Regions from separate parts of the Aneurinibacillus thermoaerophilus genome, predicted to be linked through region 2. Evidence: riboswitches for the same ligand, from Rfam matches in the RefSeq annotation. Region 2 holds a riboswitch; the other holds the start of a gene.
What was found. Region 2 has a riboswitch for S-adenosylmethionine ahead of K3F53_RS09730 (homoserine dehydrogenase). Riboswitches for the same ligand answer to the same signal wherever they lie in the genome.
Positions count from the first base shown of each region.

Region 1: another riboswitch for S-adenosylmethionine. It lies ahead of metK (methionine adenosyltransferase); the one in region 2 lies ahead of K3F53_RS09730 (homoserine dehydrogenase).

Region 1 is NZ_CP080764.1:3,314,436-3,318,867, reverse strand. It holds gene K3F53_RS17090 (S41 family peptidase) at 1-1,014, shown strand, start outside; gene K3F53_RS17085 (hypothetical protein) at 1,155-1,637, shown strand; SAM riboswitch class I at 1,719-1,869, shown strand; gene metK (methionine adenosyltransferase) at 2,023-3,231, shown strand; gene K3F53_RS17075 (sensor histidine kinase) at 3,424-4,432, shown strand, end outside.
Region 2 is NZ_CP080764.1:1,862,979-1,867,410, forward strand. It holds gene speD (adenosylmethionine decarboxylase) at 1-161, opposite strand, end outside; gene K3F53_RS09725 (non-ribosomal peptide synthetase module) at 342-929, opposite strand; gene K3F53_RS09730 (homoserine dehydrogenase) at 1,120-2,418, opposite strand; SAM riboswitch class I at 2,514-2,628, opposite strand; gene K3F53_RS09735 (DUF1002 domain-containing protein) at 2,741-3,604, opposite strand; gene K3F53_RS09740 (YbjQ family protein) at 3,943-4,257, opposite strand.

The DNA of each region.
Region 1 (4,432 bases), 1.5 Mb from region 2:
GGGCAGTCTATCGAGCAGGTTACGGAATGGATGAAAGGTGAAGTCGGTTCCAGCATAGAACTTACGATTAAACGCGCGGGAAAGGAGCAGATAGTTTCACTCATGCGTGAGGCGCTGCAATTCTCGCCGGTCGATAGTGTCATGCTGGACAATAAAATTGGATATATGGTGCTTTACACATTTTCTGAAAATAGCGCAGAAGTGTTTCGCAAGCATCTCGCCAAGCTGCGAAAGGACGGGATGAAGGGGTTGATTCTTGACTTGCGCGACAACGGCGGCGGCTACCTGGATGCGGCGCTGGAAATTGCCGATGAATTTATCGATAAAGGCGCGCTTGTATATGTAAAAGATCGAAGCGGCAAACGAACGGCGATTATGGCCAAATCCGGAGCGATCTCGCTTCCGGTTGTCGTCCTTGTAAACGGAGGAACGGCCAGCGCGTCCGAAGTGCTGACAGGCGCGCTACAGGATTACAATGTTGCCAAAATCGTCGGCACCAAAACATTCGGCAAAGGCACGGTTCAGGAATTGGTACCGTTGAAACAAGGCGGGATTTTAAAGCTGACGATCGAAGAGTATTTCTCCCCGAAACTTCGGAAGATCAACGGGCACGGCATTACGCCGGATATTATCGTAGAAAACCCGAATGAGCAGGTTATCAAGGCGATTTCGTATTTGCATGGTTCCACTGCTCTTGTTCTACATTCGAACGGGACTGCTTCGGTGGCTGGTATTCCTGCGGGCGAAAGCGTTGCGAAAAAAATCGATGGCAAATGGTTTATCGCGCTTCGCCCGTTTGCCCAATTGTATGGTTGCCAAGTTTATTGGGATGCGTCCCAGGAAATAGCGACCATGCGCTGTGGTGAAACTGTGCGCAAATATCCGAGCAAAAATAATGCATATGTACGCAACGAAAAAGGTGTCCTCTGGCTTTCGCTTGAAAAATTGGACAGCGACTTTCCGTCCATCCTTGTCGAAACGAGAGGGGATAATCTGTTCGTTTATGTAAAGTAAAGCATGGATTCACAACAAAATTCCTTCCCGGGCGTATATACAATTAGATAACCATTTATACCGTAATTGGGAGGATGGAAAAGCCGGGGAGAGATGCCCGGCTTCTTCCCTTAGATCAGTATACGCAGGGAGGAATGTACATGAAAAAATGGGGATATGGATTGGCAGGTGCCGCGTTGGCCTTGGTGATCGGGGCGGTGTCCACCGGTTTGGCAGCTACGCCTGAGCCCGGCTCTGATGCAGATCCGGTTGTAACGAAGAGCTATGTGGAGAAAGTAAAGCAGGAGATTTTGAATGTGGTGAAATCCCAGCCCGGCAAACCGGCAAGCGACACGCAGACACCGGCTGCGGCGAAGCTGATCGTGGAAAAAGTTCCGGCAGGAAAGACGATTATTGGCTATGCGGGCACGGAATTTATTGTTCGGACCGGAAAAGTGGTCGCTCATACGCCGCCGGGCGAAGGGTATGGTCTCCCGGATTTGACCGCAGGCACGAACATTACGCAGGGCGAGCCGGTACCAGCCAATCACCATTTGTTGTTGCCGCGCGATGACGGCCGTGGCCTCAAAGTTGTAAAAGGCCCGGCGGACATTATGATCCGCGGTGAATATGTAGTTCGGTAGCACGGTCGAACGAACAACCAAGTATTTTTCTTTATTGACATCCAAACCTAAATAAGATATGCTCATTGAGAACGGAAGACCCTTGTATCCCGAGCAGGCGGAGGGACTGGCCCGATGAAGCCCGGCAACCACATCGCGCAACGAGCTAGCGCGGACAAGTGTTCCCGGCGCGATGAACGGTGCTAACCAGCAGAACAGGTATGGATACATACTTGATTCTGGAAGATAAAGGGCAAAGAATGAGTAAAAAGATGACCCTTTTCCAGGATAAAATAATGGAAAAGGTTTTTTACTGCTTTGCGACAACGTTTGGGAAGGGAGTACCGTATCTTAACCAAGACCATCTATATATTCATGGTTTATAAGGAGGTACGTGAACATGGCGCTGAAAAAAGGCCGTCATCTCTTCACATCGGAATCGGTAACGGAGGGCCATCCGGACAAAATTTGCGACCAGATTTCCGATGCCATTCTTGATGCGATTCTTGAAAAAGATCCAAACGCTCGTGTAGCGGCGGAAACATCCGTAACAACAGGCATGGTGCTTGTAGCGGGCGAGATTACGACAAGCTGCTATGTAGATATTCCGAAAGTGGTTCGTGAAACGATTCGTGAAATCGGATATACTCGCGCGAAATTCGGTTTTGACGCTGACACTTGCGCGGTTCTAACTTCTATTGACGAACAATCTCCTGATATTGCGCAGGGGGTTGACCAGGCGCTCGAAGCGCGCGAAGGACAAATGACAGATGAGCAAATTGAAGCGATTGGTGCTGGCGACCAGGGCTTAATGTTTGGATTCGCTTGCAACGAAACGGCAGAATTGATGCCGCTTCCGATTTCTCTTGCTCATAAACTGTCCCGTCGTTTGACGGAAGTCCGCAAAGATGGAACGTTGAGCTACCTGCGTCCGGATGGCAAAACGCAGGTAACGATTGAATATGAAGGAAACAAACCAGTACGTGTGGACACGATCGTTATTTCTACGCAGCACGATCCGTCCATAACGCTTGAGCAAATCCAGAAGGATCTGAAAGAACATGTGATTAAGCCGGTTGTTCCAGCCGAGTTCCTCGATGAGCAAACGAAGTATTTTATCAATCCAACAGGTCGCTTCGTTATCGGTGGACCGCAGGGTGACGCTGGATTGACCGGACGCAAGATTATCGTGGACACATATGGTGGATATGCTCGTCATGGTGGCGGCGCTTTCTCCGGTAAAGACCCGACCAAAGTGGATCGCTCCGGTGCGTATGCGGCGCGCTATGTAGCGAAAAACATTGTGGCCGCGGGGTTGGCGGAGAAGTGTGAAGTGCAAGTAGCTTATGCGATTGGGGTGGCGCAGCCTGTATCCATTAATGTAGATACATTCGGGACAGGCAAGGTGGATGAAGAAATTCTTGTTCAGCTTGTGCGCAAACATTTTGATCTTCGTCCAGCAGGCATTATCAAACAGCTTGACTTGCGTCGACCGATCTACCGTCAAACTGCCGCGTATGGACATTTTGGTCGCAATGACCTAAATGTTCCATGGGAAAGAACGGATAAGGCAGAAATTCTTAAGAAAGAAGCTTCTGAACTTTCCGCTCGCTAATAAAAATAAGACTAAAGACCCAACACATCAATAGTGTGTGGGTCTTGTTTTGTTTATGTGGGATGAATGATACAATAGGAAAAGAGTTTTTGTTCTTCTTGCCTATAAAGGAAGTCAACCAGTAGGGAAGAGAAGCGTAGAAGGTAACAATTCGAATGGTACTTATTGGCTAATGATAGAGAGGGGATGTACGTGACCGAGGCGAACATTGATTTTCAACTGCTTGATGAGGTCATGAATAAGACGATTTCGTCGGTGGAAGAAAGTAGGGAAAAGATTTTTGATATCGCGGAAAACGCGCATAAAGAAAGCAATTATATCAGCCTCGAACTGGAAGCCCTAAAAAGAGAAATCGAATGGGTCATTAGCCAGACGGATGAACTTGAACTGCAGGCGAGAAAGGCGCGCCAGAAGCTGGCTAGTATTAGCCGTAGTTTCCACCAATATAGTGAGGCGGAAATACGCGAAGCGTATGAGCAAGCCAGCCAGATGCAGATTAAGCTGTCGCTCTCAAGGGATAAGGAGCTCCATCTCAGGCAGCGGCGGGACGAGCTGGAGCGGCGCCACCGCAGCATTTTAAGCACCATAGAGAAATCGGAAAACTTGATTGCGCAGATGGGAATTGTGCTAAACTACCTGCAGGGCAACTTAAGGAAAGTGGGGATTGCGCTGGAGTCAGCCCAGAATCAGCAGCTGCTGGGAATTCAGATCATTCAGGCCCAGGAAGAAGAACGGAAGCGAGTGGCGCGCGATATTCACGACGGTCCGGCGCAATCGATGGCCAATGTTACCTTGCGGAGCGAAATCGTTGAGAGAATGCTTAATCAAAATCGGATTGACGAAGCTAAGGTAGAGCTTAGGTTATTAAAAGAACTTACAAGGGCAAGCCTTATGGATGTAAGAAAGATTATTTTTGATCTGCGTCCGATGGCACTCGATGATCTAGGACTTGTGCCGACGCTTCGTAAATACCTTGAGGAATATGAGAAGCGGCATGGGATCGAGACGAAGCTTACGTTGCTTACCCCGGAATGCCGCCTGCAGAATTCGATTGAAGTCGCCGTATTCCGCTTAATTCAGGAGTCGCTAAACAATACAGCAAAGCATGCAAAAGCCCGCCATGTGGAAGTAAGGCTTGAATTTAAGCCACATGTGGTGCATTTTCGCGTGCTCGATGATGGAGTGGGATTCGACCAAGCGG
Region 2 (4,432 bases):
TGCGGTTCGAATTGCTTCGATTGTACGGACAAAACCGTAGCACCGCAGGCCTCCGCAGCTTCAACAAGATGATGCTGCAAAAACTCCGCACTGTTCAACTTTTCAAAATCGACACCCCAAGTATCAATCGCAACATGTCTTCCGAAAGTAGAATATTCCACTTTTCGGTCCCCCCTCCTAGCAATTTTGTGTTGAAAATCTCGCTAGGACCTACGTCATTCACTATATTTCGAGGAGAAACTTCCTTGAGTGAATCCTGGTTCCTAATCTTTTCACAACAAAGAAGATAGCATGTTTCTAAAAAATTTGCAACAGTTTCTTATGGATACTTGGGAAACTTTTTACGCTTCTAATACAAACAATTGATGAGAGAGCGTAGCTAACTGACGATCCACCTCTTCCGTTGGCAAATGTGCTGCTTGGCGTTGATTGCGAAAATCGAGCAACTGATCAATATGCACCCTAAGCCATGCGATTTGATCTTCAGCGCCCTGCGCTTCGTATAGACGCTGCAAGTCTCCTACCGTATCCCGGTATTCAAAGACAAGCGTTTCGCTATCTCCTTTCCGTTCGATAATTTTCATAACTTTCCCTTCTTTGTAATGATAAATCATCGTATACGTTGGATATACCCGATAAACGACAGCGTCCCCTTTAAAGCGGCGCACAGCCTGGCGCATTTGGTTCGCCAATTTGGCGTCCCGAATAGTATACCTGCCCTCAAAAGTGTACATATTTCCGATCAGTTTAAAGGATAGGGGGATTTCTTTTTCCCTATCAAACAGTACGATTTCCTTTTCACCATTGTCATACACTCGAACTTCTGTCTCAAACTCTGCACATTGAAACATTTCGATAAAAGATTGCAACTGCCAAGTACTTAATTCAAGCACAAGCTTCTTGTATTCGGTGGCTACTCGTTGAGCCATACAAATCTCTCCCATATATTTTTTCCTATCGTAATTATTATACCGAAAAGCTATATCTATTCTCCAATCGCTTATACAATAGAAAAAGTAAGGATAGAAGAGAAACAAAAAGATAATTTCGCTAAATAGCTGTTGATTCTTGTCTATATCCGTTATATTATGAAAAATTACATTTTTGTTTACCTGACATTTATTTTACCAGTACTGCGGCATCTTCTCTTGCTGCGCTCAGCCGTTCGTCTAACACCGGGCGAAGCTTGAGTTCCGCCTGTAAGTCGTCGGCCAATGCTTTCAACGCGTACACATCCGGATTGCTGATTACGGCAGCTACATGTACTTCGCTCCCACTGCTAACTGTTTCCACCGCGTGCAAAAACCCTTCTCCACCTGATAAAAAGGAAATCAGACGAATTTTCTGACTGTCATTCGTTTGTTTTGAAAAGGTAAAGAACGCCAGCACCACTTTTTCCACACCTGTGCTTTGCTCCACGTCTTCTCTCATGAGCCCCTCTTTATCGGGTGTAAATGTCCAACCACGAACAATGTTTAACATATCTTCCACAATCGCGCTTCCTGTAGGCAGCGCTCCTGCTCCCTTTCCGGTAAATGATACATCTCCAACTACATCGCCGGTAATAAAAACACCATTGCATTCATTTTTAACTCCGGAGAGTGGATGAGCGTACGGCACCAACGTCGGCACAACCCGTAAGCAGCATCCTGCGTCCGTGCGTTCTGCGGAAGCAAGCAACTTAATACGGTATCCCAGCTTCTCACATACTTTCATCTCTTCACCGGTTATGGACGCAATTCCTTCGCGCTCCTGTTCCAGTACCGGGGTGTCGGGGCCGAAGCACAGATTAGCTATAATCTGAATTTTGTTAAATGCATCATACCCTTCTACATCCGCCGTAGGATCAGCCTCTGCAAAGCCAAATTCCTGTGCCTGTTCCAGCGCTTCTTGATATGTGAGTCCTTCTTCTTCCATCTTGGTTAAAATATAGTTGGTCGTACCGTTTAAAATACCGTATACACGCGTAATCCGGTTTGCCTTTAATAGCTGGCTTAACGCATTTAAAATTGGAATGCCGCCACCTACGCTCGCTTCGTATAGGAGCGAAACACCATTTTTGTCAGCCAGCCTGTGCAAATGTGTGCCATAGGCAGCGATCATTTCCTTATTCGCAGATACAACGTGGCACTTCCGTTCAATCGCTTGCTCGATATAACCGAGTGCGGGGGAAATCCCGCCCATCGCATCAATCACAATCTCCGGATTTTTCTCCCAAATGGTTTCGATCTCTGTAGTCAAAAGTTCCCGTTTTACTTTCACGCGGCGCGGCTTTTTAACATCGCGCACCAGAACGCCTACCACTTCAAACTTGACCCCCGCCTGCTTTTCGATTCGTGTAGCATGTGTATGTAAAATCGTCATAACTCCTGAACCGACTGTACCCAACCCAAGTAACGCAATTTTCCAAGTTTTCATAACGTATCCCTCCCAAAATCTATAACCTGCGAAATAAAAAACCCTCTTCCAGAGAAGAGGGCTGTTGGACCATATCGATCCGCAACACGTTCCTCCTCTCATCTGCCAAAGCTTATACACAAGCTTTGATGGAATTAGCACCTTTCAGGCTTTTGCCTGCGGTTGCTGAGGTTTCATCGGGCCATTTCCCTCCGCCTCTCTGGATAAGAGTTTTCCGTTTCGTTCGCTATTTAATTGATTTAAAAATTATACTATCGTGTTTTTCCGCGAATGTCAAATATTTGTACAAGCTTTTTTTATGGTTTTCCGCCAGAGATTCAAGCTACTTGAACCAAGAGAGAATTTGCTCGATCAAATGTTTCAAAAATAAAAGCATTTCCTGTACGAGCGATTTTGCTTCCGGGTTGTTATTCAGGAACTCTTGAATTTTTCCTTTATAGCTTGAAACCTGCTCCAGCGTTTTGTTCCAGTCAATATCTAAATTTTGGATTTTACGTAGAATGCTGACGAGGGATTCAATCTCCGCGTCGGAAAGATTCAGTCCCATCTGATCCGCTACGCTGCGAATCATTTCGCGCAATTGGTCGTCAGACAATTTACTCGTCTGTTTGGCCAGTTCCGCTTTCAGGCGTGTCAGAAGCTCAGCCGCTTTTTCTTTATCGCCGATCGTCTCACCGATTTTCGCGGTGGTGACCATCTCTTCGTTTGCCACTTTTTTCTGCGTTTCATCAATTTTTTTCCCGGTTACCGTTTCATACGCCTTCATAATTCCTGTCAGCGCAGCCGTGCCAGACACCGGGAACGGGGCATCAATTTTTACAATCGCGTCTTTTACACCCGCCGTCGCCAATGCGTTTTCGTACATGGCTTTGCTAACCCAGGTAATATTGTTTGTTTCAACCACAATCCCCTTGCCAGGTTCAGCGATTTGAATCATCGCCGACGAAATGGCACGGGTACCGATCACGCTTTTACTGAGCAAACCTTCCAGATATTTATGCTCCTCCGCGTTAGTGACGGTAATTTCTTGCGCGTTCGGCGCATTAAACCTGCTTTTGATTTGTTCTTTCTGCGCCGGTTTTAAATCCTGGCCAAGCGTGATAATGGTGTCACCCACCGCAGCGTCCGCATACGCGGTCGCAGTCGTCAGGATAAAAAGAAGTAGGGCTAAAAGCAGCCTCCTCACTTCTATTCACTCCTCCCCATCTGAAATGATATCCCATCTGAATTATAGCACAGAGAAGAAAAACAGCCAGAGCTGTGCGCATATACATGCGACAATGGAGTCATTTCACCCGCGCAGCGCCGACTCCATCAAGAGTTCCCTGTTTCTAACCAACAATTATGTCGGTTAACTAACTTACAGCCAAACTATAATCGGTAAAAACAAACAAGTCAACTCCCTAAAGAAGTGGTGGTTTACTCTCAAACACGATACAATATGTTATTTATCGTTTTTATATGCGTATATGCGGTAGCGAAAAAGAGGGTGTCCCACCACTTTTGGGGACACCCTCATAGATCTTATCTTACTTTTACCGCTGTTCCTGTAGCGATACACATCATCATACCATCGCGCAACGTTTCAAAATCTAAATCTACCCCAACAACCGCGTCGGCTCCCATCGCTCGCGCTTTATCTGCCATCTCTTTCAAAGCAATTTCCCGCCCCTCCGCGAGTTTGCTTTCATACGCGCCGCTACGACCACCGATAATGTCTGTAATCCCGGCCAAAAAATCCCGTACCACGTTTGATCCCATGATGGCCTCGCCTGAAATCACACCCAGGTACTCCTGAATTTCTCTTCCTTGAATCGTCGGCGTTGTCGTAATGATCATACCATGATTCCTCCCTTAACAAGTGTGCGCCTTACAAAGCGTTCACTATGTTTTACGGTTCACTTACCGTATCGTTTCAAAAATCTGGCTCACATGAAACATTCGCGAACAAGCGCATGGAAAGTTTCCCTTTTCTAACTATTAAAAAAAAAGCACATATTCCTGTATCCATTCA